2 regions of the Micromonospora desertarenae genome follow, and region 2 is predicted to be linked to the other one. Evidence: predicted binding sites of a transcription regulator. Region 2 holds the regulator's gene; the other holds the start of a gene.
The links. The regulator HrcA, encoded in region 2, represses chaperone genes, less so after heat shock. The targets are predictions, from matches to a motif close to GGTTNGCACNCTCNNNNNGAGNGTGCNAACC.
Positions count from the first base shown of each region.

Region 1 (15,820 bases), on a different contig from region 2:
CGGCCACTCTGGACGAGATCCGCGAGGCGTACGCCGAACAGCTCGCCGACGTGCAGGAGGCCGGCGCCCGGCCGGTGCTGATGTGCAGCCGGCACCTGGCCGCCGCGGCCCGCTCCGCGGAGGAGTACCTCGACGTCTACGGCCGGCTGATCGACGACGCGGACGGGCCCGTCGTGCTGCACTGGCTGGGGCCGGCGTTCGACCCGGCGCTGGCCGGCTACTGGGGTGACGCCGACCCGGCGCGGGCCGCGGAGACCGTGCTGGCGCTGGTCGCCGGCCACCCCGGCAAGGTCGACGGGATCAAGCTGTCGCTGCTCGACGAGGCGTTCGAGGTGGCGCTGCGCCGGCGCCTGCCGGCCGGGGTGCGGCTCTACACCGGCGACGACTTCAACTACCCGGCGCTGATCCGGGGCGACGCGCGGGGCCACTCCGACGCGCTGCTCGGCGTGCTGGCGGCCATCGCCCCGCCGGCGGCCGCCGCGCTGCGCGCCCTCGACAACGGTGACCTGGCCGGGTACGACCGGCTGCTGGCGCCGACGCTGCCGCTGGCGCGGCACCTGTTCGGCGCACCGACCTTCTACTACAAGACCGGCATCGTGTTCCTGGCCTGGCTGGCCGGCCACCAGGACCACTTCACCATGGTCGGCGGCCTCCAGTCGGGCCGGTCGCCGGCGCACCTGGGCCGGCTGCTGCGGCTCGCCGACGCCGCCGGCCTGCTGCCCGACGCCGACCTGGCCGCCCACCGCGCGCGGGCGTTCCTGACCACGGCGGGGGTGGCGCAGTGAAGCGGTTCGCGCTGAACTCGGCCACCACCCGCCGGTGGCCGCTGCCGGACCTGGTCGCCGGCTGCGTGGACGCCGGCGTGGGCAACGTCGGGCTGTGGCGCGAGGACCTGTCCGCGTACGGGGTCGAGGCGGCCGCCGCCCTGGTCCGGGACGCCGGCCTCACCGTCACCTCGCTGTGCCGCGGTGGCTTCTTCGACGCGCCGGGCTGGTTCGACGAGAACCGGCGGGCGATCGACGAGGCGGCCGGCGTCGGCGCGCCGGTGCTGGTGCTGGTCTCCGGCGGGCTGCCGGCCGGCAGCCGGGACCTCGACGCCGCCCGGGCGCACGTCGGCGAGGCGGTCGGCGCGCTGGTGCCGCACGCGCTGGCCGCGGGCGTACGGCTCGCGGTCGAGCCGCTGCACCCGATGTTCTGCTCCGACCGGTGCGTGGTCGCCAGCCTCGGCCAGGCGCTGGACCTGGCCGAGCCGTACCCGCCGGAGGCGGTGGGCGTGGTGGTGGACACGTACCACCTGTGGTGGGACGACCAGGTGTGGGCGCAGATCGCCCGGGCCGGGCGGGCGGAGCGGATCGCCTGCTTCCAGGTCGCCGACTGGGTCACGCCGCTGCCGGCCGGCGTGCTGCTCGGCCGGGGCCTGCCCGGGGCGGGCTGCGTCGAGCTGCGGCGCTTCCGCGAGGCGGTGGACGCCGCCGGCTACACCGGCCCGATCGAGGTGGAGGTCTTCGCCGAGGAGGTCTGGTCCCGGCCCGGCCGGGCGGTGCTGGACGAGGCGATCGCCCGGTACCGGGAGCACGTCGCCTGAGCGGGGCGGGCGGGCCGTCCGGCCCGCCCGTGGTGTCGCTGCCGGGGGATCCCGGACCGTCCCACGTCGACCTCGCGCCGCGGCGGGCCGGTCACCGGGCGACGTGGCGTACCCGATGCGTCAGGCCGGCAGGAGGCGGTCGCCGGCGGCGGCCGGCGGTTCGCTCGTCCGGGCAGGCGGACGACGCCGGGGCGTGCCCGGGGCGGTGCCGAGTTCGGCACGGAGGGTGGCGCGGGCCAGATCGCTCGGAGTGATCACGCCCACCACCCGGCGGTGGTCGTCGAGCACCACCACCCGCCCGCGGCACGCCGGGTCCCGGGCGTCGATCCGGGCCGCCAGCGCGGACAGCGGCTCACCGGGGGCGGCGGTGACCGCCTCGTCGGCGGGCGTGGCGATGTCGCCGAGCCGGGTCCACCAGCGCCGGTCGGCCGGGACGGCGCGGATGTCGTTGAGGGTGACCAGGCCGGTGAAGCGCCCGTCCAGGTCGACCAGGGGATAGGTGGAGAAGGGCCGGCACAGCACGGTGTGCTCCACGAACGCGGCGAGCCACGCCGACGGTACGGCGGTGACCGGATCGGGGGTCATGACGTCGTCGACGCGCAGACCGCCGAACTGGTCGGGGTCGGCCCGGCGCGACCGGGCGCCGCGCAGGCCGGCGACGGCGCCGAGAGGTGACCGTGAACGCATGGCGAGCAACTCCTTCCGGTCCGGCCGGCCCGGGGTGGTGACCGCCGGCCACCACCCCGGGCGCTGCTGCGATGGGTCGCCGATCCGCACCGGCGGGCGCGTCAGGCGGTGGACGTCTCCGCCTGACGGCTGTGGTCGGCCGCGGCGTCGGCGCCCTCGATCTGCCGGACCGGCGCCGCCGACCGGACGGCGATCTTCCGGGGCTGCTCCATCGGCCGGGTCACGTCCCTGACCCGGATGGCCAGCACCCCGTTGTCGTACTGCGCCTCGACCCGGTCGGCGTCGACCCCGTCGGGCAGCTGGAAGCTGCGCCGGAAGGTGCCGTAGCGCAGCTCCCGAACCAGGAGCCGGCCACGTTGCTGGTCCAGGGTGTCCCGGCGCTCACCCGAGACCGTCAGCCGGCCCGGGACGACCTCGATGTCGACGTCGTCCGGGTGCACCCCCGGCAGCTCCATGCTGATGACCACGTCCGAACCGTCGGTGGCCATGTCGACGCCCGGCACGTAGTGCTGCGTCCGGGTGCCGAAGCTCTGCCGGATCAGCTCATCGAACGTGCTGTCCAGCCGGGCCAGCGCCGTGAACGGATCCCAGCTCATCAGTGCCATGTGAACATCACCTCCGATGTGACTCGTCCCGCCGGTCGGCGGGACATCCGACCCATCACCCGGCCTCCGGCCGCGGCCTCACATGTCGAGGTCGCCCGCGCCGGCGGCCGGCGTCTTCTTCTCCTGCTGCGGCCGCTCCGCCACGACCGCCTCGGTGGTGAGGAACAGCGCCGCGATCGACGACGCGTTCTGCAGCGCCGAGCGGGTCACCTTGGCCGGGTCGATGATGCCCGCGGCCAGCAGGTCGACGTACTCGCCGGTCGCGGCGTCCAGGCCGTGCCCGTCCGGCAGCGTCTTGACCTTCTCCGCGACGACGCCGCCCTCCAGGCCGGCGTTGCGGGCGATCTGCCGCAGCGGCGCCTCCAGCGCCGACCGCACGATCTGCGCCCCGGTCGCCTCGTCGCCGGTCAGGTCCAGCTTGTCGAAGGCGGTCTTGCCGGCCTGCACCAGCGCGACACCACCACCCGGGACGATGCCCTCCTCGACGGCGGCCTTCGCGTTGCGCACGGCGTCCTCGATGCGGTGCTTGCGCTCCTTCAGCTCGACCTCGGTGGCCGCGCCGACCTTGATCACCGCGACGCCACCGGCCAGCTTGGCCAGCCGCTCCTGCAGCTTCTCCCGGTCGTAGTCGGAGTCGCTCTTGTCGATCTCGGCCCGGATCTGGTTCACCCGGCCCTGGATCTGCTCGGCGTCACCGGCACCGTCGACGATCGTGGTCTCGTCCTTGGTCACCACGACCTTGCGGGCCCGGCCCAGCATGTCCAGGGTGACGTTCTCCAGCTTCACCCCGATGGTCTCGCTGACCACCTGGCCGCCGGTGAGCACCGCCATGTCGGCGAGCATGGCCTTGCGGCGGTCACCGAAGCCCGGCGCCTTCACCGCCACCGACGAGAAGGTGCCCCGCACCCGGTTGACCACCAGCGTGGCCAGCGCTTCGCCCTCGACGTCCTCGGCGATCACCAGCAGCGGCTTGCCCGCCTGCATGACCTTCTCCAGCAGGGGGAGCAGGTCCTTCACCGCCGAGATCTTCGAGTCGGCGATGAGGACGTACGGGTCGTCCAGCACCGCCTCCATCCGCTCCGGGTCGGTCATGAAGTACGGCGAGATGTAGCCCTTGTCGAAGCGCATGCCCTCGGTGAGCTCCAGCTCCAGGCCGAAGGTGTTGCTCTCCTCGACGGTGATGACGCCTTCCTTGCCGACCTTGTCCATCGCCTCGGCGATCACCCGGCCCACCGCCGCGTCGCCGCCGGCGGAGATCGTCGCCGTCGAGGCGATCTGGTCGCGGGTCTCCACCTCCTTCGCCTGCTGCAACAGGTTCTCCGTCACCTGCGCCACGGCGGCCTCGATGCCCCGCTTCAGGGCCATCGGGTTGGCGCCGGCGGCCACGTTGCGCAGGCCCTCACGAACCAGGGCCTGGGCCAGGACGGTCGCCGTCGTCGTGCCGTCACCGGCCACGTCGTCGGTCTTCTTCGCGACCTCCTTGACCAGCTCGGCGCCGATCTTCTCGTACGGGTCCTCGAGCTCGATCTCCTTGGCGATGCTCACCCCATCGTTGGTGATGGTGGGGGCACCCCACTTCTTCTCGAGCACGACGTTGCGGCCCTTGGGGCCGAGGGTCACCTTCACGGCGTCGGCGAGCTGGTTCATGCCCCGCTCGAGGCCGCGGCGCGCCTCTTCGTCGAACGCGATCATCTTTGCTGCCATTACTTGCCCTCCGCACACACCGGTCCGGCGGTCAGGCGGCGCCCGCGACGGCAACCCCGGCCGGCGCGCACCGCGCACGGCAGGGCCCACCGCCCGTCCCCGGTACCGTTAGCACTCACAGGGTTGGACTGCTAATCCCGGATATAGCACCAACACCACCGGCTCGGCAACCCGATCCGGGGATCAGACCCGATCCACCGCGTCGGGCCCGGGCGGCTGCCGGAACGCCAGGGCCACCGTGAGGTCGAGGACGCTGGCCGGGTCGGTGAGCCGGTCGCCGTACAGCTCGCGCAGCTTGCCCATCCGGTAGCGGACGGTCTGCGGGTGGACGAAGAGGTCGGCCGCCACGTCGTCGCGCCGGCCGTGGTGCAGCAGCCAGGAGCGCAGCGTCTCGGCGAGCCGGTCGGCGGTGGCCGGTGGCAGCCCGGCCAGCGGCGCCAGCGCCCGGGCCCGCAGGTCGGCCAGCGCCTGCGGGTCGGTACCGAGCAGCAGCTCGGCCAGGTGCTGCTCGGTGTCCAGCGCGGCGCCGTCCGCCGGGTGGTCGATGCCGAGCGCGTGTGCCCGCACGGCCCGCTGGTAGGCGTACGCCGCCCGGGTCCAGGGGCGGGCCGGGCCGAGCACGGCCCGCCGGCCGTGCAGCACCCGGGCGAGCTGGCGCCGCCGGTCGCCGTGCGCGTCCGGGACGAGCAGCACGGCGAGCTCCGCGTCCGGCTCCGCCGTGGGCAGGTCCTCCGCGCTCTCCAGGGTGTGCTCGTCGAGCAGCGCCAGCGCCGAGCGCAGGTTGGCCCGCGGCAGCAGGACGACGGTGAGGGTCTGCGGCGGCGGCCAGTCGGCCCGTTCGGCGCTGCGCAGCAGCACCTCCTCCGGCTCGCCGGTGAGCAACTGCTGGGTCAGCCGTTCCAGGTTGCGCCGCCGGGCCCGCCCGGCGCTGGCCAGCTCGTCGGAGTGGCCGGCGACGCTCGCGGCGGAGAGCTCGTCGATGTAGGCGAACATCAGCTCGGCGAACTCGGCGACGGTCGCCGCGGCGAGCCCGCCCTCGACGGTGGTGGCGGCCATCTCCCGCCAGGAGACCCGGGCGCCCACCCGGTAGGCGGCCAGCAGCGCGTCCATGCTCCGCCCGGAGCGCGCCTCGCCGCTGCCCAGCGCGTACGCGGCCTCCAGCGCGGGGACCAGCGGGGTGCTCGGATCGGCCGTCCGGGGCCGCTCGATCAGCTGGAGGAAGGTGCCGAGCGCGATCTGCACCGCGTTGGCGATCTTGGCGCGCATCTGGCCGGTGAGGGCGCCGGAGTAGCTGGGCACCTCGGCGGTGATCGCGGAGACCGTACGCTCGGCGAGCAGCGGCAGCCGGTCGCGCAGCGCGTCGGCCACCCGCTCGTCGAGCTCCAGCCGGGCCGCGCGGTGCGTCGCCCCGGTACCCTCCGTCACGAGTTGTTCCCTCCGCACAAGAATGCGGGACCGCTTCACCCGCCTGGGCCAAGATTTTATGCCAGGGCGCCGCGACCATCGAGGTATGACCACGACAGTCCCCGCCTCTCGGGCAAAGCGGTCCGTCCGGGGCGGACTGCTCCGGCTGGCCGCCGCGGTCACCACCCCGCTGCTGCCCGAGGACTACCTCGACCTGGTCGCGCCGCTGCGCTCGGCGGACCTGCGCGGCCGGATCCTCGCCGTCCGCCCGGAGACCCCGGACGCGGCGACGCTCGTCATCCGGCCGGGCCGTGGCTGGCGCGGGCACACCCCGGGGCAGTACGTGCGGCTCGGCGTCGACGTCGACGGCGTACGCCAGTGGCGGGCCTACTCGGTCACCTCGGCGCCCGGCCGGCGCGCCGACCCGATCACCGTGACGGTCAAGGCGATCCCCGACGGGCTGGTCAGCAACCACCTCGTCCGCCGGCTGCGACCCGGGACGGTCGTGCAGCTCGACCAGGCCCAGGGCGACTTCGTGCTCCCGGAACCGGCCCCGCGGCGGGTCCTCTTCCTCACCGCCGGCAGCGGGATCACCCCGGTGATGGGGATGCTGCGCGCGGGTGCGCTCGCCGGTGCGGACGTGGTCGTGGTGCACTCCGCGCCCACCGCGACCGACGTGATCTTCGGCGCCGAGCTGCGCCGGCTCGCCGCCGACGGGGTGATCCGGTTGGTGGAACGGCACACCGACACCGACGGCCTGCTCGGCGTCGCCGACCTCGACGCCCTGGTGCCCGACCACCTCGACCGAGAGACCTGGGCCTGCGGGCCGGTCGGCCTGCTCGACGCGCTGGAGGAGCACTGGACGTCGCGGGGGTGCGCCGACCGGCTGCACACCGAGCGGTTCCGGCCGACAGTGGTGACCCCCGGCGAGGGCGGGACGCTCACCTTCGCCCGGGCCGCGGTGACCGTCGAGGCCGACGGCGCCACCCCGATCCTGGACGCCGGCGAGCGGGCCGGGGTGCTGATGCCCTCGGGCTGCCGGATGGGCATCTGCTTCGGCTGCGTCGTCCCGCTGCGCCAGGGGGCCGTCCGCGACCTGCGCAACGGCCAGCTCACCACCGCCGTGCCCGGCGACGGCGTGCTCGTGCAGACCTGCGTGTCCGCGGCCGCCGGGCCCTGCGACCTCGACCTCTGATCGGAGCCCCGACATGACTGTGCTGCAGAAGAAGCCCGACAACCCGATCGCGCACCTGACGGCCGAGGACATCGAGACCATCGGCCGGGAACTGGACGCGATCCGCGACCGGGTGGTGGCCAGCCGGGGCGAGCGGGACGCCGCGTACATCCGCCGGGTCATCACCACCCAGCGGCGGCTGGAGCTGGGCAGCCGGGCGGTGCTGTTGTTCTCGCTCTTCCCGCCGGCCTGGGTGGTCGGCACCGCCGGTCTCGCGGTCGCGAAGATCCTGGAGAACATGGAGATCGGGCACAACGTCCTGCACGGCCAGTGGGACTGGATGCGCGACCCGAAGATCCACTCGACCACCTGGGAGTGGGACCACGTCTCGCCGGCGGACCAGTGGAAGCACTCGCACAACGAACTGCACCACCGGTACACCAACGTGGTCGGCAAGGACAACGACCTCGGCTACGGCATCATGCGGGTCGACGAGGACCAGCCGTGGCACCCGATGCACCTCGGCCAGCCGCTGTGGAACTTCCTCAACGCGTGCTTCTTCGAGTACGGCATCGCCGCGTACGACCTGGAGCTGGGCAAGAACCTCCAGCGGGGGCGGCACCGGGACCCGCAGTTCCGGGCCCGGGCCAAGGCGGTCGGGCGCAAGATCCGCCGGCAGGTGCTGAAGGACTACGTGCTGCACCCGCTGCTGTCCGGGCCGTCGTTCCTCAGCACCCTGGCCGCCACCTTCACCGCGAACCTGATCCGTAACCTGTGGAGCCACTCGGTGATCATGTGCGGGCACTTCCCGGAGGGCGTGGAGACCTTCGAGAAGCGCTCCATCGAGGGGGAGACCCGCGGCGAGTGGTACCTGCGGCAGATGCTCGGGTCGGCGAACATCAGCGGCAGCCGGCTGCTGCACCTGATGACCGGGAACCTGTCCTTCCAGATCGAGCACCACCTCTTCCCGGACCTGCCGAGCAACCGCTACCAGGAGATCGCCCCCGAGGTGCGGGCCCTCTTCGACCGGTACGGGCTGCGCTACACCACCGGGTCGCTGCCCCGGCAGGTCTTCTCCGCCTGGAGGAAGGTCTTCCGGCTCTCCCTGCCCAACCGCACCCCGGCCGCCGCGAGCCCGGCCGACCCGAGCCCGGCCGACGACCGGCCGGCGCGGGTCCTCGCGCCGTCCCTGGGCGGCTGATCCGGCACCCGCGGTGCCGTCCGGCGGGCCGACCCCGGCCCGCGGTCGGCTCGCCGGCACCCGGGGAGGGGCGGGCGCCGGCGGAAACCCGGTGGGCGGCGGCGCCCGGGCGACGTACAGTCGGGGGCATGGAGTCCAGGCGCCGACGCATCGCCGCGGCCGCACGAGCTGCCAGCTCGTCGGTCGCCGCCGCCTGATCTCCCGACCCCTTCGCCGGCGACCGGAAACGGTCCGCCGGCTTCTTCGCGCTCCGGGGCAGCCCTTGCCGCGCCAGCGGACCCTTTCCGGTCGTCACGACCCGAAAGGCCACCGCCGTGAACCGCGACCAGATCGTCAGCACCTTCCTCGACTACTACCGCGAGCGCGGACACCTGCCGGTCCCGGACAGCTCGCTCATCCCGCCGCCGGGTGACCCGGTCCTGTTCACCACCTCCGGGATGCACCCGCTGACGCCCTTCCTGGCGGGCCGCCCGCACCCGCTGGGCCGCCGGCTGGTGAACGTCCAGCGCTGCCTGCGCACCACCGACCTGGACGAGGTCGGCGACCGCACCCACCTGACCGTGTTCGAGATGCTCGGCTCGTGGTCGCTCGGCGACTACGACGTCTCGCAGAGCCTGCGCTGGGGCCACCAGCTGCTGCGCGAGGGTTTCGGGGTCGACTCCCACCGGCTGCACGCGACCGTGTTCGGCGGCGACGACCAGCTCGGACCGGACCGGGTCTCGCTGGAGACCTGGGCGGAACTCGGCGTACCGGTGGAGTTGACCCGCGGCGAGGACAACTGGTGGTCCAACGGCCCGACCGGACCCTGCGGGCCGGACTCGGAGATCTTCGTCTGGACCGGGGACGGCCCGCCCAGCGGCACGCCCGGCACCGACGAGCGCTGGATGGAGGTGTGGAACCACGTGCAGATGCGCTACCACCGGCACGACGACGGCCGGCTGGAGCCGCTGCGGCAGCCCAACGTGGACACCGGGATGGGACTGGAGCGGCTGGAGATGGTGCTGGGCGGCACCCGGTCGGTCTTCGAATGCGACGGCCTGCGACCGTGGGTACGCGGCGTCGGCGGCCTGTGGCGGCTGGACGAGGTGCCGCTGCGCCAGGTCTGCGACCACCTCCGCTCCGGCGTGGTCGTCGTCGGCGACGGCGTGCGCCCGTCGAACACCGGCCAGGGATACGTGCTGCGCCGGCTGGTCCGCCGGGTGCTCACCACGCTGTGGCGCGACGACGCGTCCCGCAGCCTCGGCGACCTGCCGACCGAGCCGATCCGGCACACCCTCGACGGGTTCGGGCAGCGTACCGGGGTCGGCGAGGTGCGCGACGTGTTCGGCGACGAGGAGCGCCGGTTCCGGGAGCTGCTGCGGCGGGGCCGGCCGGTGGTCACCCGGCGGCGCTCCCGGGGGCCGCTGACCGGCGAGGACTACCGCTGGCTGCACGACACCCACGGCCTGCCCCGCGACCTGGTCGACCACCTGGTCGGTCAGCTGGGCTGACCCGTCGCGGGCGCGTGCAACCGGATCGGGGGCCGCGCCCATCCCTACGGTGACGGCGGCGGACGGGAGTGATGGATGCAGGCGACACAACGGCACGAGTACGTCGAATTCGTCACGGCCACCACCCCGAAGCTGCGCCGCACCGCCTACCTGCTCACCGGCGACCAGCATCGGGCCGACGACGTGGTGCAGCAGACGCTGACCAAGCTCTACCTCAAGTGGCCCCGGGTGCGGGGCGCCGACGACGTCGAGGCGTACGTGCACCGGATGCTGGTGCGCGTCTTCCAGGAGGAGCGGCGGTCCCGCTGGTGGGGGGTGCGGCTGCTGGACCGTACGCCCGAACCGGTGCCGCGCGGTGATCCACCCGGCGCGGACGAGGCCGTGGTGGACGCGGTGACGCTGCGCCGCGCGCTGGCGTCGGTGCCGCCGGGGCAGCGGGTCGTGCTGGTGCTGCGGTTCTACGCGGACCTCTCCGTCGAGCAGACCGCCGCGGTGCTCGACTGCTCGACGGGCAACGTGAAGAGCCAGACCGCGCGGGGCCTCGCCGCGCTGCGCCGCTGGCTGCCGGTGGACACGGACTCGGAGGGAGTGGCGCGGTGAACGACAACGAGGAGCGGGCGGTCCGCCTCCTGCTGCACCGGGTGGCCGACGAACTGCCGCCCGGCGGCGTGCCGGCGCAGGAGCTGGTCACCGGCGGCCAGCGGATGCTGCGGCGGCGGCGGTTCGCCGTCGCCGGGGCGGCCGCCGTGCTGACCGTGGTCGCGCTGCTCGGCGGGACCGTCCTCGCCGGTGGCCCCCGGGCCGCGCGGACGGTCCCGCCGGCCGACAGCGCGTCACCGACGGCCGGGCCGCCCACCGTCGCGCCCGAGCGGTTCGACCCGACCCGCCAGCCGTTCCGGCTCGGCTCGCTGCCCCCGAACGTGGGCCACCAGACCTACGAGACGGACGTCCGGATGGTGACTGTCAACGCGAGTGTGCCGGACGCGATCAGCCCGGGCGGACCGGTCGAGGCGGGCCCGATCATGGCGTTCTCCGCGTCGGTGACCGTCCGGATGGGTGCCCGGGGGGTGGACGTCTTCTTCAACGAGCGGGAACGGGTCGAGGACCGGCGGATGGGCGGTCCCCCGCCAGAGGTTCCGCTGCCCGGCGCGCCCGTGGCGCCGGTGAACGGCAAGCCCGCGTTCTTCTACACCCACCAGCACGCTGCCGTGCTCTCCTGGCAGTACGCCCCGGACGGCTGGATCGCGATCAGCGTCTGGGAGTACGACCGCCCGGAGGAACTCGCCCGCCAGATCGCCGAGGGGTTGGTCTGGGAGGAGCGGCCGGTGACCGTGCCCTTCGCGTCGGTCGCCGCCCCCGGGGGAGCGGTCCTGGAGGGCACCGAGATACGGACGTTCCGGGGCGGGTGGCTGGACGCGAGCCTGCGGTACGTGCTGCCGGAGAACGTCGGCTCGGCGGAGGTCCGCTCCGACTACATGCTCGGCGTGAGCAACGGGATCTTCAAGGACGGCGAATTCAAGGCCGGGCTCACCGTGGCCGGCCGGCGGGCCATGGCCGACGAGTTCTCCAACGGTACGGGCGTCTACCGGGTCGGCGAGTTGCCCGGTGGCTGCACCGGTTGTGTCGCCGAGGTCAACCCGGAGACGGTGGCGGGGCAGGCGGCGGTGGGCGGCCGGACCGGCGCGCTCGAGCTGGCCGCGTCCCTCCGGCTGGTGGACGGGTGGGACGACCCGGCGTCCTGGCGGCCGGTGTAGCCGACGGGGGCGGCGGGCGGGCAGGCCCGGCGGGACGGGGGCGGGCCGGCCCGAGCGGATCCGGCGCGGGCGCGGCACGGACGCGCGGTTGCTGCGTCGGGCGGCGCGATCGGTCAGGATGAGCTGCGGACGGGTGGCCGGACCGGATCGCGGTGCCGGCGGCCCGCCGAGGAAGGAGACCCGTGCCGTCCACCCTGCTCTCCCGCCGTGACCTGAGGTTCCTGCTGCACGAGTGGCTGGACGTGGTGCGGCTGACCGAACGGCCCCGCTACGCCGAGCACTCGCGGGAGACCGTCGACGCGGCGCTGGACCTCGCCGAGCGGGTGGCCACCGAGCGGTTCGCCCCGCACAACCGGGCCGCCGACCTCACCGAGCCGACCTTCGACGGCCAGCGGGTGCGGCTGATCCCGCAGGTCAAGGCGGCGCTGGAGGTGTTCGCCGAGACCGGGCTGCTGGGCGCCAGCCTGGACTCCTCGGTCGGCGGCATGCAACTGCCGCACGCCGTCTCGGCGGCCTGCTCCGCCTGGTTCCAGGCCGCCAACGTGGCCACCTCGGCGTACCCGTTCCTCACCCTGGGCAACGCCAACCTGCTGCTGGCGCACGGCAGCGCCGAGCAGGTCGACACCTGGGTCCGGCCGATGGTGCAGGGCCGCTTCTTCGGCACCATGTGCCTGTCCGAGCCGCAGGCCGGCAGCTCGCTGGCGGACATCACCACCCGGGCGGAGCCGCAGGACGACGGGACGTACCGGCTGCACGGCACCAAGATGTGGATCTCCGGCGGGGACCACGAACTCGCCGAGAACATCGTGCACCTGGTGCTGGCCCGGATCCCCGGCGGCCCGCCGGGGGTCAAGGGCATCTCACTGTTCATCGTCCCCAAGGTGCTGGTGGACGCCGCCGGCGCGCTGGGCGCCCGCAACGACGTGGTGCTGGTCGGCCTGAACCACAAGATGGGCTACCGGGGCACCACGAACACCCTGCTCAACTTCGGCGAGGGGGTGCACCGCCCGGGCGGGCGCGCCGGGGCGGTCGGCTATCTCGTCGGCGAGCCGCACCAGGGGCTGGCGCAGATGTTCCACATGATGAACGAGGCGCGCATCGGGGTGGGCGCCGGCGCCACGGCGCTCGGCTACACCGGCTACCTGAAGTCCCTGGCGTACGCCCGGCAGCGCCCGCAGGGCCGGCCGGTGGCCGACAAGGACCCGACCGCGCCGCAGGTGCCGATCGTCGCCCACGCCGACGTGAAGCGGATGCTGCTGGCGCAGAAGAGCTACGTGGAGGGCGCGCTCGCGCTGGTGCTCTACTGCGGCCGGCTGCTCGACGAGCAGCGGACCGCGCCCGCCGAGGCCGACCGGGACCGGGCCCGGCTGCTGCTGGACGTGCTCACCCCGATCACCAAGAGCTGGCCGTCGCAGTGGTGCCTGGCCGCCAACGACCTGGCCATCCAGGTGCACGGCGGCTACGGCTACACCCGCGACTACGACGTCGAGCAGCACTGGCGGGACAACCGGCTCAACGCGATCCACGAGGGCACCCACGGCATCCAGGCGCTGGACCTGCTCGGTCGCAAGGTGACCATGCGCGACGGGGCGGGGCTGGCGCTGCTGGTCGACACCGTCCGGGCCACCGTCGCCCGGGCCTGGAAGGCCGAGGGGGAGCCCGCCGAGCTGGCCGCCCGGCTCGGCGCCGCGCTGGACCGGGTCGCCCTGGTGACCCGGCGGCTGTGGGAGCGGGGCGATCCGGAGCTGGCGCTGGCCAACGCCAGCGTCTACCTGGAGGCGGTCGGCCACGTGGTGATCGCCTGGATGTGGCTGGAGCAGCTGCTCGCCGTCGACGCCGCCACCGGCCCGACCGACACCGCCGAGGACGTGGCCTTCTACGCCGGCAAGCGGCAGGCCGCCCGGTACTTCTTCCGGTACGAGCTGCCCCGTACCGGCCCGCAGTTCGACCTGCTGGAGAGCCTGGACCGGACCACCCTGGAGATGCGCGAGGACTGGTTCTGACCCGGCCGGCCGGGTGCGGCGGCGACCTATCCTTGCCGGTCATGGACTCCGGTGAGGCGATGGCGGCGCGACCCGCCGAAGACGATCGGATGACGGCGCTGCGAGGCTGGTGGCGGCTGCCGGCCGCGACCCGCCGCGAGGTCCGGCGGCTCAGCCGGCGCGGGGAGCCCCACCCCGACCCGGAGGTGGCCTGGATCGCCTGGCGGTGGGCGCAGGTGGTGCTCCCGCCGGGCGCGCCGGAACCCGGTCGGGCCCGCAACATCGGCAGCGCCGCCGGCTTCTGGGTGCTGATCCTGCTCGACCTGGTCACCGGGGCCGAGCCCACCGACCCGCCGGCGCCGCACTGGCTGGACCGGCGGCGGGCCCGGCGCGTCCTGCGGATCGGCCCACCCGTCGGCTGACCCGCCGGTGGCCCGCGACCGCCGGACGACGGTCGCGGGCCACCTCCCGCGAGCGGGGTGCCGCGTCAGCAGCCGGTCCAGCGGACCGGGCTGATCCGGGTGCCGTTCTGGAAGCCGACCACGATGCCGTTGTCCGAGATCGCGGTGGCCCCGATGCCGACGCCGGTGCCGCCGCCCGGCAGGACCACCGAGCCGGTGCCCCGGCTGATCCGGTCCCCACCGACCACCACGCCGTGCCGGTTGACGTCGGTCAGCCACTCGAACCGGGGGTCGATGCCGATGCTGGCGCCACTGGTCAGGTCCCAGCGCACCTTGACGGTGTTCGGGCCGCCGAGGTCGACCCAGCCGATCGCGTACCGGCCGCCGGCGCCCAGCACACGCGCTGACCGCGCACCCGGGACGGTCAGCTCCCGGACCTCGCCGTCCGGGGTGCGCACCCAGCCGGTGGGTTCGGTGAACGAGCCGCCCGTGCCGACGATGGTGCCTTCCTCGGTGATCCCGTCCGTCTGCCCGGTGGCGGGGGCGTCGAGGACCTCGACGGTGCCCGGTCGGGCGGCGGGCCACAGCAGCGGGAAGCTCTCGTTCGTCGTGGCGGAGGTGCCGTACCCGACGATGTCACCGGCGCCGTTGATCCCGGTCACCCAGATGCCGTACGAGGGCACCACGGGCAGGAACTCGACCCGGCCCGCCTGGTAGCGCCACGGCCGGCCGATGCTGTTCTCCCAGCCGTTGCCGACCACCACCCCGCTGGAGTTGACGTCGACCACCGTGTCGGCGATGGCGGACTCGACGGTGGTCAGCCGTCCGCCGTCCCAGACCAGCAGCAGCCGCTGGTTGACGCCACCGGTGGTCCGCAGCCCGGAACCGGCGATGTACCGGCCGCTCGGGTCGATGGCGTCGGCCGACGCCCGGTAGGAGTCCGCCGGGTAGGCCAGCGGGCGCAGGGCGCAGAGGCGGATGCTCCGGCCCGGGTCCGCGGTGGCCGCACCCGGCGTGCTGGCGACGCCGAGCGCGGCGGTCAGCAGGCCGGCCGCGACCCCGGCCAGGATCCGGCGTCGAGCGATCTGGGTCATGGGTTCCTCCCCCGTGTACGGCCCGGCTGTCCGGGCCTTGGCACACGCAAGACGCGTGGTCGCGGGGGAAGGTTGCGGCGCTGTCGGATCGGCGACCGGTCCGCTGTGGACCTCGGTCGCCCACCCGCCCGGCGGGCGGTCAGGCCGGGGTGTGCGCCACGTAGACGGTGTTGGCGGACTCCCCGCCGGTCAGCGGGTTGGCGAACGGCACCACGTGCGCCCGTGCGGCGGTGAACACCTCGGCGAGGACCGCCTCGAAGCCGGCGTCCGGCGGGTCGTCCGACCAGAGCGCGAACACCCCGTCCGGGTGCAGGCAGGCGGCGAGCCGGCGCAGCCCGTCGGGGGTGTAGAAGTCGGCGTGGCTCGGGTGCAGCACCTGGCGGGGGGAGTGGTCGACGTCGAGCAGCACGGCGTGGAACCGTCGCCCGGGGGCGTCCGGGTCGAGGCCGGTGCCGTCGGCGACCGCGGCGAAGAAGTCCGCCCGCACGAACCGGGTCCGCGGGTCGGTGGCCAGGCCGGCCGCGAAGGGCAGCAGTTCCCGCCGGTGCCAGTCGATGACGTCCTCGATCGCCTCCACCACGACCAGCGAGCGGACCCGGTCGTCGGCCAGCGTGGTGCGGGCGGTGTAGCCGAGGCCGAGGCCGCCGACGACCACGTCGAGCGCCGGCCCGGCCAGCGCGGCCAGCCCCAGCCGGGCCAGTTCGATCTCCGCGACCGGGAAGAGGCTGGACATCAGGTA
Region 1 is NZ_JAXCFQ010000009.1:157,539-173,358, forward strand. Features, by position in the region: gene SM577_RS19855 (DUF993 family protein) at 1-785, shown strand, start outside; gene SM577_RS19860 (sugar phosphate isomerase/epimerase family protein) at 782-1,585, shown strand; gene SM577_RS19865 (CBS domain-containing protein) at 1,706-2,272, opposite strand; gene SM577_RS19870 (Hsp20/alpha crystallin family protein) at 2,374-2,868, opposite strand; gene groL (chaperonin GroEL) at 2,956-4,581, opposite strand; gene SM577_RS19880 (PucR family transcriptional regulator) at 4,765-6,006, opposite strand; gene SM577_RS19885 (ferredoxin reductase) at 6,092-7,180, shown strand; gene SM577_RS19890 (fatty acid desaturase family protein) at 7,194-8,360, shown strand; gene SM577_RS19895 (alanine--tRNA ligase-related protein) at 8,675-9,850, shown strand; gene SM577_RS19900 (SigE family RNA polymerase sigma factor) at 9,926-10,450, shown strand; gene SM577_RS19905 (hypothetical protein) at 10,447-11,604, shown strand; gene SM577_RS19910 (acyl-CoA dehydrogenase) at 11,787-13,607, shown strand; gene SM577_RS19915 (hypothetical protein) at 13,649-14,008, shown strand; gene SM577_RS19920 (hypothetical protein) at 14,074-15,081, opposite strand; gene SM577_RS19925 (polyamine aminopropyltransferase) at 15,221-15,820, opposite strand, start outside.
Region 1: a site for HrcA is predicted at 4,688-4,718, ahead of groL (chaperonin GroEL). Genes of this name have one in related genera too.

Region 2 (15,820 bases):
ACTACCGCACCGACTGGTTCGCCGAGGCCGGCGTGCAGGTGCCGAAGACCTGGGACGACCTGGTCGCCGCGGCCAAGGCCGTGCAGGCGAAGAAGCCGGGCACCTACGGCATCGCCCTGCCCGGCAACTCCGAGCTGCCGTTCTACTCGTTCCTCTGGGGCGCGGGCGCGGAGATCGCCACCAAGCAGGGTGACTCCTGGAAGTCCGGCTACAACACGCCGGAGGCCCAGAAGGCTGTCAAGTTCTGGACCGACCTGGTGACCGTGCACAAGGTCGCCCCGCCGGCCGCGGCCGGCTGGAACGAGATCGACGCGCGGACCCAGTTCGCCACCGGCAAGGCGGCCATGGCGTTCGGCGGCAGCTGGCAGCAGGGCGCGATCAAGAAGGACAACCCGGAGATCGAGAAGGTCTGGGGGACGTTCCCGATCCCCGGCCCCGACGGCCAGCCCGCGCCGGCCTTCGCCGGCGGCTCGGACATCGCCGTCTGGAAGGACAGCGAGCGGCAGGACCTGGCCTGGGACTACCTGACCGTGCTGCTGAGCAAGAAGAACGACGCGGCGTTCGCCGAGAGCCTGGGCTTCTTCCCGGTCTACCAGGACCTGGTCGGTGGGGACAAGTACACCAGCGACAAGATCATGGCGCCGTTCGCCACCGCTATGCAGAACACCAAGCTCACGCCGCTCACCCCGAAGTGGGTGGAGGTCAGCCGGACCAAGACGGTGACCCAGGCGATGAACAGCTCGGTCATCAAGGGTCAGAAGACGGTCGAGAAGGCCACCGCCGACGCGGCCGCGGAGATGGAAAGCATCCTCAACGCCAAGTGACCACGCTGACCGAGGTGCCGGAGACGTCCGCCGCGCGGGAGACCCCCGCGCGGCGGCGTCGCCGGGTGGACCGCCTCCCGTACCTGCTGCTCCTGCCCTGCCTGGTGATCATCGCCGTGCTGCTGCTCTGGCCGCTCGGCCAGGTGGTGGCGATGTCCTTCTTCCGGCTCAACAACGTCCGCCAGTTGCGCGGCGACCGGGAGTGGCCGTGGGTGGGCTTCGAGAACTACGCCGAGATCATCGGCGATCCGTTCTTCCTCACCGTCCTGCGCAACACGGTGCTCTTCGCGGTCGCCAACGTGGTGCTGACGATGATCCTCGGCACCCTGGTCGGGCTGCTGCTCAACCGGCTGGGCCGCAAGATGGCCGCGTTCGTGGCCAGTTGCGTGATGCTGGCCTGGGCCACCCCGGCGCTGACCGGCACGATCGTCTGGAAGTGGATCTTCGACGACACCAGCGGCCTGGTCACCTGGCTCTTCAACGCCCTGCCCGACGGGCTCTCCACCAGCCTGTTCGGCCGCAGCGACTGGACCGGCTACGGCTGGTTCAACTCGCCGCTGCTGTTCTTCTCGATCCTGACCCTGGTGGTGGTCTGGCACTCGTTCCCGTTCATCGCGGTGAGCGTGCTGGCCGGGCTGAAGAGCGTACCGAGTGAGCTGCACGAGGCGGCCCGGGTGGACGGGGCCGGCCCCTGGAAGGTGTTCTGGCGGATCACCTTCCCGCTGCTGCGGCCGGTCTTCGGGATCCTGATCGTGCTCTCGACGATCTGGGACTTCAAGGTCTTCACCCAGCAGTTCGTGCTCGCCGGCGGCACCCAGGACCGGCCGACGTTCATGCTCTCCATCTACTCGTACGCCGAGGCGTTCTCGCCGCCGCCGAAGTACGGTCTGGGCGCGGCGATCGCGGTGATCCTCACCCTGATCCTGCTCGTGGTGACCGGCTTCTACGTCCGCATGGTGCTCAAGCAGGAGGAGGACGCGTGACGCGACGCGGGCGCAGCGCAGGCGTGAAGCGGATCGCCCTCAACGGCGCGGGTCTGCTGGTGGCGCTCTTCGCGGCCTTCCCGGTCTACTGGATGATCGCCACCTCGCTGAAGCCGAGTTCGGAGATCTTCTCCAGCACGCCCCGGCCGGTGCCGAGCGAGCCCACCCTGGCGCACTACCGGGAGATCCTCACCGGCAACCTGATCCCCGGCGTGACCTTCGCCGACTTCTTCCTCAACAGCGCGCTGGTAGCGGTCTCCACCGTGCTGCTCAGCGGCCTGGTCGCGCTGCTCGCCGCCACCGCGGTGGCCCGGTTCCGGTTCAAGCTGCGGACCAGCTTCCTGATCATGCTGCTGGTGGTGCAGATGATCCCGCTGGAGGCGCTGGTCATCCCGCTGTTCCTGATGATCCAGCGGCTCGGGCTCTACAACACGCTGCCCAGCCTGATCCTCACCTACCTGGGCTTCTCGCTGCCGTTCGCGGTCTGGATGCTGCGCGGGTTCGTCGCCGCGGTGCCCAAGGAACTGGAGGAGGCCGCCGCGATCGACGGGGCCAGCCGGGCGCAGATCTTCCGGAAGGTCCTCTTCCCGCTGGTGGCACCCGGGCTGGTGGCGACCAGCATCTTCTCGTTCATCACCGCCTGGAACGAGCTGATCTTCGCGTTGACCTTCATCAACGACCAGGACCGCTACACCCTGCCGGTGGCGATGACCTTCTTCTTCGGCCGCGACGACACCGCGTGGGGCCCGGTGATGGCCGCTTCCACGCTGTTCACCCTGCCCGTGATCATCTTCTTCCTGCTGGTGCAGCGCCGGATGGTCTCCGGCCTGGTCGCCGGCGCCGTGAAGGGCTGAGCGTCGGGGCGGCGCAGCCCCGGCGTGCGGCCGGAGTGGATCTCGGAAGAGGGTGCCGGGGCGGGCCCGACTAGGCTGATCACCATGACGGGCAGGCTGGCGGCGGTGAACCTCGGCATCGTGACCGAGGCGGAGTGGGCGGGCGATCCGAGCGGCCGCAGCGGCATCGACAAGCGGCCGGTGGACGGCCCGGTGCTGATCCGTACCGAGGGCGTGGCCGGTGACTTCATCGGCGAGCGGGCCCACCACGGCGGGCCGGACCAGGCCGTCTACGCCTACGCCGAGGAGGACGCCGCCTGGTGGGCCGCCGAGCTGGGCCGGTCGATCGGGCCCGGCGGCTTCGGCGAGAACCTGACCACCTCCGCGGTCGACGTGACCGGGGCGGTGATCGGCGAACAGTGGGCGATCGGCTCGGTGCTGCTCCAGGTGACCAAGCCGCGTACCCCGTGCACCACGTTCGCCGGCTTCTGGGGCCTGCCCGACCTGATCAAGCGGTTCACCGTGCGCGCGCTGCCCGGGGCGTACCTGCGGGTGCTGCGCGAGGGCGAGGTCGGGGCGGGAGACCCGGTCGAGGTGGTCGAGCGCCCGGCGCACGGGGTGACCATCGGCGAGGTGTTCCGGGCGCTGAACCTGGAGCCGGAGCTGCTGCCCCGGCTGCTGGACGCGGCGGACCTGCCGGAGTCGATCCGGGACAAGGCGCGCCGCCGGCTCGCCGGCCGCACCCCCCGCTGACCCACCCCGCGTCCCGCGTGCGGGGCCGTGCGAAGCGGAACGGGCCCCGTCCCGCGAGGGAGGGGCCCGTTCGGCGTCGGGTCAGCGCAGCCAGGGGATGCTGCGGTCGAGCAGACCGCGCTCCTTGAGCTCCTTGCGCAGCGGGATCTCGTCGTCGATGTAGCCGTCCCAGTTGATGCCCCAGTAGTTGGCGGTGTGCGTGCCCTCACCGCAGAGCTGGCGCTGCACCGGGGTGCGGTTGGCCCACCACTCGCCGTCCTTGTCGATGTGCAGCTCGTCCAGCGGGCGGATCCACCGGTAGGTGTAGCCGACGAAGAGCATCTTGCGGGTGATGGTCGACAGGTTGGTCGACCGGGAGTGCCACTGGCGGCGGTCGAAGATGAACGCGTCACCCGGGTTGGCGGTGATCTCCACCGTGCCCTCCGGGTCCGGGTTGTGCACGGTGGTGTCAGCCGGGCGGGGCAGCGAGTTCCACAGGTGGCTGCCCGGGATGACCTTGGTGGCGCCGCGCCCGGTCTCCGACAGGTCGGAGAGCACGTAGGCGACCTTCAGCGAGAACATCGGCCGGGGGAGGTTCGGGTCCATCGTCTCCGGGTCGGAGTTCTGCCGGTACCCGTCCTGGTGCCAGCCCCAGTACGGCTTCTCCGGCTCCAGCGCCGGCGGGGTCACGTCGAGGTGGTTGTGGTGGCTGTAGATGTTCCACCCGGCCAGGCCCCACATGTACGGGAAGGCGATCGGGTGGGTGAGCAGGTCGCCGAAGAGCTCGTCCCGGTTCAGGAAGCCCAGCAGGTGCAGGGTGCCGTCCTTGGTGGTGTTGCCCTTGGCCTTCTCCTCGGCGTAGACACGGTCGACCGCCGCCTCCAGCGCCGCCCGGTGGTCCTCCGTCAGGACGTTCCGTAGCAGCAGGAAGCCCTGCTCGTGAAACTCCTTACGGTCAGTGTCGCTGATCGGTTCGTAACCGGTCCGGTCGCCGTAGTCGAACGCCACGTCGTACCCCTCCCCATGAGGCGAAACCATTGCTGGCACAGGCCGCCGATCGTAACGCGCTGCAAGGGCGGGCGGGAATGCCCGACTCGCCGCGGAGCGCGCCAGCCGGACCAAGGGCAGTGGTACGAGTGCGGTGCGTATACCCCGGCCACCTGCGGTGGGGCTATCGTCGGAAATGCCGGTTTGTGCGGTGACTGCCGGTAAGGAGATCGGGGGTCCTTCACCCCTCGGCGAAGACCTCCGCCACCACCCGGGACTCCTCCGCCGAGCCGTCGGTCACCGGGTTCCAGGTGCCGCCCCGGGCGGTCCACTCCAGGCCGCCGAAGCGCACCCGCTTCACCCCGTGGTCGCCGGCGTGGGAGACCAGCCAGTGCGCGTACCGCCAGCCGCCGCGCTGGTCCGCGGCGGGCACGCTGAGGCCGGTCAGGTCGGTGGCGGCGGCCGACGCCGCCAGCCCCCAGTCGAGCGTCAGGCCGCGGGTCAGCGCCGCCGTCGCGGCAGTGCCCCGCATCGCCGGATCCCGCCCCACGGAGCAGGCGACCGCGCCGGTGGCGTGCCCGAGCAGCGCCCGGGTGAGCACCTGGGACTCGTCCGCCCACTTCTGGTACGCCTCCGGGAAGGCCGACCGCTGCACCTTCTGCGCCGCGTCGGTGACCCGCATCCGCTCCCAGCCGCGCACCTTCTTCAAGGCCGCGTAGAACCGGTTCGTCGCGTAGCGGGGGTCGCTGATCTGCGCCGGCGTGCCCCAGCCCTGGCTCGGCCGCTGCTGGAACAGCCCGATCGAGTCGCGGTCGCCGCCGTCGAGGTTGCGCAGCCCGGACTCCTGGTACGCGGTGGCCAGCGCGACCACCACCGCCCGCTCCGGCATCTCCCGCTGGATCCCGATGGCCGCGATGGTCGCCGCGTTGGCCATCTGGTCGGCGTCCAGCGCCACCTTGCCGTCGGCCTGGACGGTGCAGGTGCGGCTGGCCAGCGGCAGCCGCAGGCCTTCGCCGAACTGCCGGACGACGTACAGGATCCCGATCACGGCGACGAGCACGAGGACGACTCCACCCGCCACGACTGCCCGAGTTCGCACCCACACCCCCTGTTCGACAGCGCGACAAGCGTACGTCCCCGAACGGCCACTCCGGGTCGTCCGACCGGTTCAGCCCCGCCCCGCCGGATGCGCCGCCCCTGACGGGTGACCGGAAGTTCCCCGTCCAGCCGCTGTCTCACCTGGTCGTCCGGACCACCGGGCGGCACCGGGCCGTCGGCGAAGCGGAGCGTGCCTCGCTCAGCCGGCGACCTCCGCCGCCCCGTCCAGCTCGGCCACCCAGCGCGGGGCACGCTTCTCCCGGAACGCCAGGACGCCCTCGCGGCCGTCCTCGGAGAGGAAGAAGCCGGTGGAGATCCCGGCCAGGTCGGCGATCTCGGCGCGCAGGTCGGTGGCGGCCGGCCGGCGCAGCAGCCGCTTCGCCCCGGCCAGCGCGGCCGGCGCCCCGCGCACCAGCGAGTCGCAGTACCGGGCCACCGCGGCGTCCAGCCCGTCCGCCGGCACCGCGGCGGTGACCAGGCCGATCTCGGCGGCCCGCCGGCCGTCGAAGGTGTCCCCGGTCAGGTACAGCTCGGCCGCCGCCCGCGGGTGCAGCCGGGGCAGCACGGTCGCCGAGATCACCGCCGGGATCACCCCGATCCGCACCTCGGTGAAGGCGAAGGTGGCCTCCTCGGCGCAGACGGCCAGGTCGGCCGCCGCGATCAGGCCGAGGCCGCCGGCCCGGGCCGGCCCGGCGACCCGGGCGAGCACCGGCTTCGGGCACTCCCAGACGGCGGCCAGCACGTCGCCGAGCATGCCCGCCGGCACGGTTCCGCTGGCGTACGCGGCGGCGGTCTCCTTCAGGTCGGCGCCGGAGCAGAAGACCGGGCCGGTGTGGTCGAGCACGATCATCCGGACCGCGTCGTCGGCGACCGCGGCGGCCAGGCCGGCGAGCAGCTCGGTCATCAGCGGGGTGGAGAGCGCGTTGCGGTTGTGCGGGCTGTCCAGGGTGAGGGTGGTCACCCCACGGGCCGTGGCGACCCGCACCAGCGCGTCGGGAGAGGTCATGCGGGCACACTAGTGGCCATGCCCGGCGTCCTTCCAGAAGGCGAACCCGTCCCCGCCGACGGTTCGCTGCCCGCCACCGCCACCCGCGCGGTCGGCGCGCGTGGCTTCGGCGTGTACGTGCACGTGCCGTTCTGCGCCAGCCGCTGCGGCTACTGCGACTTCAACACGTACACGGCGGCGGAGCTGGGCGGCGGCGCGAGCCGGGAGGGCTACGCCGACACCGTGCTGGCCGAGCTGGCGCTCGCCGCCCGGGTGCTCGGCGACGCGCCGCCGCCGCGGGTGGACACGGTGTTCGTCGGCGGCGGCACGCCGACCCTGCTGCCCGCCGACGACCTGGCCCGGATCCTGGACGGCATCGACCGCACCTGGGGGCTGGCCGCCGACGCCGAGGTGACCACCGAGGCCAACCCGGAGTCGGTCACCCCGGAGTCGCTCAAGACGCTGCGTGCGGCCGGCTACACCCGGATCTCGCTGGGCATGCAGTCCGCCTCGCCCGGGGTGCTGGCGATCCTGGACCGTACGCACAGCGCCGGCCGGGCCACCGCCGCCGCGGCGGAGGCGCGCGACGCCGGGTTCGACCACGTCAACCTGGACCTCATCTACGGCACGCCGGGGGAGAGCGCGGAAGACTTCGCCGCCTCGCTGGCGCAGGTGGTGGCGGCCGGCGTCGACCACGTCAGCGCGTACGCCCTGATCGTGGAGGACGGCACCCGGCTGGCCGCCCGGATGCGCCGGGGCGAGCTGCCGTACCCCAGCGACGACGTCGCGGCGGACCGCTACCTGGCCGCGGAGGCCGCCCTCTCCGCCGCCGGTTTCTCCTGGTACGAGGTCTCCAACTGGGCCCGTACGCCGGCCGGCCGGTGCCGGCACAACCTGCTCTACTGGACCGGCGGCGACTGGTGGGGCCTCGGCCCGGGCGCGCACAGCCACGTCGGCGGGGTGCGCTGGTGGAACGTCAAGCACCCCACCGCGTACGCCCAGCGGCTCGCCGCCGGACGGTCGCCCGGCCTGGCCCGGGAGGTGCTCACCCCCGACGAGGCGCACACCGAGGACGTCATGCTCCGGCTGCGGCTCGCCGCCGGGCTGCCGCTGGCCGGCCTGGACGCGGCCGGCCGGGCCGGCGCCGAGCGGGCGCTGGCCGACGGGCTGCTGGCCGCGCCCGAGTACGCGGCCGGCCGGGCCGTGCTCACCCTGCGCGGGCGGCTGCTGGCCGACGCCGTGGTGCGCGACCTGCTGCCCTGATCCGGGCTGCCCGGAGCCGGCCGGGGGAGCGGCCGGCCCGGGTCACCGGGTGAAGCTGTAGGTCATCGGGTAGCGGTAGAGCACGCCCTCGTTGGCCTTGAACCCGCCGATGATCCCGAAGATCAGCGGCACCAGCCAGACGAGCATCGGGACGAAGAACAGGATCCCGCAGGTGACCAGCGTGAGCACCCAGCTCAGCACGCTGACGATCGTCCAGGTGAGCTGGAAGTTCAGCGCCGCGACGGCGTGTGCGCGGACGCTCGGCGACTGCTGCCCGCGGACCATCATCGCGATGAGCGGCGCCAGCCAGCCGAGCAGGCCGCCGCCGACGATCACGCCGGCCGCGCCGCCGAAGTGGGCGATCAGGGCCCAGGTCTTGTCCTCGTTGTTGGCGTAGCCGGCGGGCGGGCCGTAGCCGCCACCGGCCGGGTAGCCGGGCCCCGGCGGGTAGCCACCGGGCGGCGGGTAGCCACCGTACGGGGGCGCGCCGGCTGGCGGAGGGTAGCCACCCGACGGCGGTTGGTCACCGGTGGGCGGCGGATAGCCACCGGGCGGGGGATAGCCGCCCGAGGCCGGCGCCCCGGACAGTGGTGCGGTGGGTTCGTCACCGGCCGACGGGCCGGGGACGGCCGACGGAGCGGTCGGATCCGGCGGCGGAGCGCCGGGGCCGTCGGCTCCCGGGGGGCGAGGCGGTTCGGTCATGCACGTCACGGTAGGGGCAGCCGGCAAGGACACACCAGAGCGACATCGACCGGCTTGTCCGGATGATCGGTCGGTGCGGCCGCACCGGCGGTCCGTCTTGATCATCGCGCCGGCGGGCCCACCGACGTAGACTGGCACTCGCTACAGTCGAGTGCCAGGACGCGCCGCGCCGCCGGCAGTGCGCCGCCGGCCGACGTGCGACAGGAGGTGGGGAGATGGGTCTCGACGACCGCAAGCTCGCGGTGCTGCGCGCGATCGTCGAGGACTACGTCGCCACGCAGGAGCCGGTCGGCAGCAAGGCGCTGGTCGAGCGGCACCAGCTCGGGGTCTCCCCGGCCACGGTGCGCAACGACATGGCCGTGCTGGAGGAGGAGGGCTACATCCGGCAGCCGCACACCAGTGCCGGCCGGGTGCCCACCGACCGCGGCTACCGGCTCTTCGTGGACCGGCTGTCCCGGGTCAAGCCGCTCAGCCCGGCCGAGCGCCGGGCGATCGAGCGCTTCCTGGTCGGCGCGGTCGACCTCGACGACGTGGTGCACCGCACGGTGCGGCTGCTGGCGCAGCTGACCCGGCAGGTCGCCGTCGTGCAGTACCCGAGCCTGGCCCGCTCCTCGGTGCGCCACCTGGAGCTGGTGCCGATCTCCACCACCCGGCTGATGCTCGTGATGATCGCCGACACCGGCCGGGTCGAGCAGCGGCTGGTCGAGATGCCCGGCCCGATCCCGGCCGACGACGTCCTCGACCTGCGCCGGCTGGTCAACGAGAAGCTGGTCGGCACCCGGCTGTCGGAGACCCCGCCGCTGGTGCAGGCGCTGGTCGACGAGGCCACGCCCGACCTACGGCCGGCGATGGCCACCCTCTCCACCGTGCTGCTGGAGACGCTGGTCGAGCGGCACGAGGAGCGGATCGCGCTGGCCGGCACGGCCAACCTCACCCGGGGCGGGCTGCTCGACTTCCAGGGCTCGCTGCGGCCCATCCTCGAGGCGCTCGAGGAGGAGGTCGTGCTGCTCAAGCTCATCGGTGAGGTCGAGCCGAGCACGCTGCGGGTCCGCATCGGCGACGAGAACGAGATCGACAACCTGCGCGCCGCCTCGGTGGTCAGCACCGGCTACGGACCGGGTTCGACCATCGTCGGTGGCCTCGGCGTGCTGGGGCCGACCCGGATGGACTACCCCGGCACCATCGCCACGGTGAGGGCCGTGGCACGCTACGTGGGCGACCTGCTGGCCCAGAACTGACCAGGCAGAACCGACGGCCGGTTCCGGCCGGCGACCGGCGCAACGCGAGACGAACATGAGGACACGGAACGCAGTGGCCAGGGACTACTACGGCATTCTCGGCGTGAGCCGGGACGCCTCCGACGACGAGATCAAGCGCGCCTACCGCAAGCTGGCGCGGCAGTACCACCCGGATGTCAATCCGGACCCGGAGGCACAGGAGAAGTTCAAGGACATCAACGCCGCGTACGAGGTCCTCTCGGACGACCGGAAACGGCAGATCGTCGACCTGGGTGGCGACCCGCTCGCACCGGGCGGCGGGGGCCCGGGCGGCCCCGGGGGCCCCGGCGGCGCCGGTCCGTTCGTCGGCTTCCAGGACATCATGGACGCGTTCTTCGGCGGCGCGGGCGGCTCCCGCGGGCCGCGGCCGCGTACCCGGCCGGGCGCGGACGCGATCCTGCGGCTGGAACTGGACCTGCACGAGACGGCGTTCGGCGTGGAGGCCCCGATCACCGTCGACACCGCCGTGCTCTGCACCACCTGCTCCGGCGCCGGCACCGCCGCCGGCACCCACCTGGCCACCTGCGAGGCGTGCGGCGGCCGGGGCGAGGTGCAGTCGGTGCAGCGCACCTTCCTCGGCCAGGTCGTCTCGGCCCGCCCGTGCACGGTCTGCCAGGGCTACGGCACCACCATCCCGCACCCCTGCCCGACCTGCGCCGGCGACGGCCGGGTCCGCACCCGCCGGTCGCTGACCGTGAAGATCCCGGCCGGGGTCGAGGACGGCATGCGGATCCGGCTGGCCCAGCAGGGCGAGGTGGGCCCGGGCGGCGGCACCGCCGGCGACCTCTACGTGGAGATCCACGAGCGCCCGCACGACGTCTACTCCCGCAAGGGCGACGACCTGCACTGCCGGGTCACCGTGCCGATGACCGCCGCCGCGCTGGGCACCCGGCTGACCATCAAGACGCTGGACAGCGAGGAGACGGTCGACGTCAAGCCGGGCACCCAGCCGGGCAGCACGCTGCGGCTGCGCGCCCGGGGCGTGCCGCACCTGCGCGGCACCGGCCGGGGCGACCTCTACGTCCACCTCGACGTGCGCACCCCCACCAAGCTCGACGCCGAGCAGGAGCGGATGCTGCGCGAGTTCGCCAAGACCCGGGGCGAGGAGGTCGCCGAGCTGACCAAGCAGGGCGGCTTCTTCTCCCGGATGCGCGACGCCTTCAACGGCCACGCCTGAGCCGGCCGGCAGGCCGCGCCGCACCCCGGGTGCGGCGCGGCCGCCTCACCGCCCCGGCCGGCGGCGCTGCCGATAGCCTGATCCCGTGTCCGCGCCGCTGTTCCTGGTCGAGTCGCTGCCGACCACCGACTCGCTGACCCTCGACGGCCCGGAGGGCCACCACGCCGCCACGGTGCAGCGCCTGCGGGTCGGCGAGGAGCTGCTGCTCGCCGACGGGCACGGGGGCACGGCCACCGCCGTGGTCACCGCCGTCGGCCGGGGCAGCCTGGAACTCGACATCCGCTCCCGGGGGTACGTCGACGCGTCCGTCCCGCGGCTGGTGGTGGTGCAGGGCATCGCCAAGGGCGACCGGGGTGAGCTGGCCGTGCAGGCGATGACCGAGGTCGGGGTGGACGAGATCGTGCCCTGGGCGGCGGCCCGCTCGGTGACCCAGTGGCGCGGCGACCGGGGCGTACGGGCACGGGAGAAGTGGGCGGCGACCGCCCGGGAGGCCGCCAAGCAGGCCCGCCGGGCCTGGCTGCCGGTGGTCGCCGGGGCGCCGGACGAGCCCACCGGCACGGTGGCCCGGCGGATCGCCGGGGCGGCCGCCGCGTTCGTGCTGCACGAGGAGGCCGACGACCGGCTGACCACCGCCGAGCTGCCCGACTCCGGCGAGATCGTGCTGGTGGTCGGCCCCGAGGGCGGCATCACCCCGGCCGAGCTGGACGCGTTCGCCGCGGCCGGCGCCCGCCCGGTGCGGCTCGGCCCGTCGGTGCTGCGCACCTCGACGGCCGGCGTCGCTGCGCTCGCCGTGCTGGCGACCCGCCTGCACCGCTGGTAGCCGTTCCGCCCGGCGCCCCGACCGGGTCGCGGCGGCGCGAGAGGCGGGCGGCGTCTCGACCGGGCCGGTCAGCTACGCAGGTAGGAGGCGCCGTTGAGGTCGACGATGGTGCCGGAGGCCCACTCGGCCTCGGGAGAGGCGAGCCAGTGCACCGCGGCGGCGATCTCCTCCGGGCGGGCGACCCGGTTGAACGGGCTCTGGGCCCGTACCGCCGCGCCGCGCTCGGCCTTCAGGTGCTCGTTGGTCATGTCGGTCGCCACGAAGCCGGGCGCGACAGTGGCCACCGCGATCCCGTACGGGGCCAGCGCCACCGCGAGCGACTGCCCCATCGCGTTCAACCCCGCCTTGCTCGCCCCGTACGCCGGGTTGCCCGGCTCCCCCCGGAACGCGCCGCGCGAGGAGACGTTGACGATCCGCCCACCGCGCCCGCGCATGTGCTGGGCGGCGCACCAGGTGGCGTTGGCCGCGCCGAGGAGGTTGGTGTCGACGACCTCGCGCCAGCGCTGCCGCCACTGCTCGTAGCTGCTCTCGAAGACCGGGTGCGGCGGATCGGCGGGCCCGAACACGCCCGCGTTGTTCACCAGCACGTCCAGCCCGCCGAGCCGTTCCGCGGCCTCGTCCACCATCGCCCGGACCGCGTCCGGGTCGGCGAGGTCGGCCCGGACCACCACGTGCCCGTCGCCGGGCAGCTCCGCCCGCAGCTCCTCGGCCAGCTCCGCCGAGTCCCGGTGGTGGATCGCCACCCGGTCGCCCCCGGCCGCGAAGGCCCGGACCACCGCCCGCCCGATGCCGCGCGAGCCCCCCGTCACCAGTACCGCCCGTGAAGTCACGCCGGCCATCATGCCGCAGCGGCCCGGCCCTGCTCACCGGCCCCCGGCGCAGCGCTTAACATGCCCGAATGGGAGCCGACTGCCTGTTCTGCCGCATCGTCGCCGGGGAGATCCCGGCCACCGTGGTCCGGGAAACGGACACCACCCTCGCGTTCCGCGACATCGACCCGAAGGCGCCGGTGCACGTGCTGGTGATCCCCAAGGAGCACTACGCCGACGTGGCCACCCTCGGCCAGGGCGACCCGGCGCTGGCCGGTGCGGTGCTCGCCACGGCCGCCGCGGTGGCCGAGGACGAGGGACTGCTCGGCGACGGCTTCCGGCTGATGTTCAACACCGGCACGTACGGCGGCCAGGAGGTCTTCCACGCGCACGCGCACCTGCTCGGCGGCGCGCCGCTCGGCCCGATGCTCTGCCGCTGACCCGTCGCCGCCCGCCGGCCCGCCGCGCCTCCTTACACTGCCCGGGTGACGGATGTGGGGGACCGCCTCGGGCGGATGGTGCGGCGGGTGCAGGCGCAGGCGCGGGTGCCGGCGGTTTCGGCGGCGCTGCACCGGGCCGACCGGCCGTTGTGGCAGTGCACGGTCGGCTGGACCGGCAACGACACCGCGCTCGACCCGGAGACCCGGTTCCGGATCGGCTCGGTCACCAAGACCTTCACCGCCGTGCTGACCCTCCAGTGCCGCGACGACGGCCTGCTCGACCTCGACGACCCGATCGGCCGGCACCTCGACCTGCCGGCGCACGGCGAACTGACCGTCCGCCGGCTGCTGTCGCACACCGCCGGCCTGCAACGGGAGCCGTACGGCGACGTCTGGGACACCCTGCGGGCCCCGGACGCCGACGCGCTCCTGGCCGACCTGGCCCGCGCCGAGCGGGTGCTGCCGCCGGGACGTCGCTACCACTACTCCAACCTGGGCATGGCGCTGCTCGGCCGGATGGTCGGCGAGCTGCGCGGCGGCACCTGGGCCGAGGTGCTGACCGAGCGGGTGCTCACCCCGCTGGGGCTGACCCACACCTCGGTGACGCCCGGCCGGCGGGCCGCGACGGGCTTCCTGGTCGACGCGTACTCCGACGAGGCGCACCCCGAGCCGCCGACCGACTTCGGCGCGGTCGGCCCGGCCGCCCAGCTCTGGAGCACCGCCGGGGACATGGCCCGGTGGGCCGCCTTCCTGGCCGATCCCGCGGCGCTCGACGCGGCCGGCCGGGTGCTCGCCCCGGCGACCCTGGACGAGATGCGCTGGCCGGTGACGATGACCGACGAGACGCTCTGGGCCGGCGGTTTCGGGCTCGGGCTGATCCTGGTCCCGCAGGGCCGGCGGATCATGCATGTCGGGCACGACGGCGCGATGCCGGGCTTCCTGGCCGCCGTCTACGGCCGGCGGGGCGGCGAGGGCACCGCAGGCGCGATGGGCGCGGCCGTGCTCGGCTCCTCCGGCACCGCCGCCGAACTGTTCGAGCTGACCCACCGGCTGCTCGACGCGGCGGTGGAGCACGACCCCGCCGAGATCGAGCCGTGGCGGCCCGGCCCGCCGGCCCCCGAGGCGGTACGCGGGCTGCTCGGCCGCTGGTGGGGCGAGGGCTTCGAGTACGTCTTCTCCTGGCACGACGGGGCGCTGCGGGCGCGGGGGGCCGACGACCCGGCGGGGAAGCCGCCGGCGGTCTTCGCGCCGCTGCCGGACCAGCCGGACGTCTACCGCACGGTGTCCGGCCGGGAGGTCGGTGAGCTGCTCCGGCTGACCCGGGACGAGCGCGGCACGGTGGTCCGGATGCACTGGGCGACCTACCGGTTCACCCGCACCCAGGAGACCTTCGAGCGGTACGACTTCCGCGCCGGAAGCTGACCGCCGGCCGGCGGAAATGGGCGAGGTGCCACCCGTGTTGAACCGATACGATGGGTGTAACGTCCGCACGCCGTGCCAGCAGGGCCGGCGCTGATTCGAGAGCAGGTGGCGCAGGGCCCCTCGGCCCGACCTATGACCGGCACCCCACCTCCCGGCCCGCCTCGGGTGCAGACCAGGATCACGGTTCCCGATTCCAAGATCATGGTCAACCTGCTCGGCGCGGGTGACGAGATCCTGCGACTGGTCGAGCGCTCGGTGAACAGCGACGTGCACGTCCGGGGCAACGAGATCACGATCAGTGGCGCGCCCGCGGACAACGCCCTCGCCGAGCGGCTCTTCAGCGAGCTGCTCGAACTCATCGAGAAAGGCGAGACCCTGACCACAGACGCCGTCCGGCGTACCGTCGGCATGCTCGAGCAGGGCGGCGCCGAGCGGCCCGCCGAGGTCCTGACGCTCAACATCCTCTCCCGGCGCGGCCGCACCATCCGTCCCAAGACGCTGGGGCAGAAGCGCTACGTCGACGCGATCGACGCGCACACCATCGTCTTCGGCATCGGCCCGGCCGGTACCGGCAAGACCTACCTGGCCATGGCGAAGGCCGTGCAGGCGCTCCAGGCCAAGCAGGTCAACCGGATCATCCTCACCCGGCCGGCGGTCGAGGCGGGGGAGCGGCTGGGCTTCCTGCCCGGCACGCTGAACGAGAAGATCGACCCCTACCTGCGCCCGCTCTACGACGCGCTGCACGACATGCTCGACCCGGACTCGATCCCGAAGCTGATGGCGGCGGGCACGATCGAGGTAGCGCCGCTGGCGTACATGCGCGGCCGGACGCTCAACGACGCGTTCATCATCCTCGACGAGGCGCAGAACACCACGCCCGAGCAGATGAAGATGTTCCTCACCCGGCTGGGCTTCAACTCCAAGATCGTCGTCACCGGCGACGTGACCCAGGTGGACCTGCCCGGCGGCACGACCAGCGGCCTACGGGTGGTCCGGGAGATCCTGGCCAACGTCGAGGACGTGCACTTCGCCCAGCTCTCCAGCTCGGACGTGGTCCGGCACCGGCTGGTCGGGGAGATCGTCGACGCGTACGCCCGCTGGGACGCCGAGCGGGAGAACCAGCAGGCGCAGAGCGTGCGCGCCGTGCCGGGGCGGGCCGCCCAGGGCGGCCGTGCCGGCCGGCGCCGCTAGACAGAGGAAGTCACTTGTCCATCGAGATCGCCAACGAGTCCGGTGTCGACGTCGACACCGACGCCGTGCTCGCCGTCGCCCGGCACGCCCTCGACGAGATGGGGGTCAACCCCCTCGCCGAGCTCTCCGTGCTGCTGGTCGACGTCGACTACATGACCGAGCTCAACCACCGCTGGATGGGTGGCGACGGGCCGACCGACGTGCTCGCCTTCCCCATGGACGAGGGCAGCGTCGACCACGGGCCGGGGGAGGCCACCGCCGCGGGCGGCGAGCCGGC
Region 2 is NZ_JAXCFQ010000021.1:55,658-71,477, forward strand. Features, by position in the region: gene SM577_RS30140 (sugar ABC transporter substrate-binding protein) at 1-824, shown strand, start outside; gene SM577_RS30145 (carbohydrate ABC transporter permease) at 821-1,807, shown strand; gene SM577_RS30150 (carbohydrate ABC transporter permease) at 1,831-2,661, shown strand; gene SM577_RS30155 (MOSC domain-containing protein) at 2,746-3,393, shown strand; gene SM577_RS30160 (phytanoyl-CoA dioxygenase family protein) at 3,475-4,380, opposite strand; gene SM577_RS30165 (hypothetical protein) at 4,601-5,464, opposite strand; gene SM577_RS30170 (enoyl-CoA hydratase-related protein) at 5,657-6,463, opposite strand; gene hemW (radical SAM family heme chaperone HemW) at 6,482-7,705, shown strand; gene SM577_RS30180 (DUF4870 domain-containing protein) at 7,748-8,407, opposite strand; gene hrcA (heat-inducible transcriptional repressor HrcA) at 8,623-9,645, shown strand; gene dnaJ (molecular chaperone DnaJ) at 9,719-10,861, shown strand; gene SM577_RS30195 (16S rRNA (uracil(1498)-N(3))-methyltransferase) at 10,947-11,681, shown strand; gene SM577_RS30200 (SDR family NAD(P)-dependent oxidoreductase) at 11,750-12,511, opposite strand; gene SM577_RS30205 (histidine triad nucleotide-binding protein) at 12,580-12,930, shown strand; gene SM577_RS30210 (serine hydrolase domain-containing protein) at 12,976-14,352, shown strand; gene SM577_RS30215 (PhoH family protein) at 14,485-15,543, shown strand; gene ybeY (rRNA maturation RNase YbeY) at 15,558-15,820, shown strand, end outside.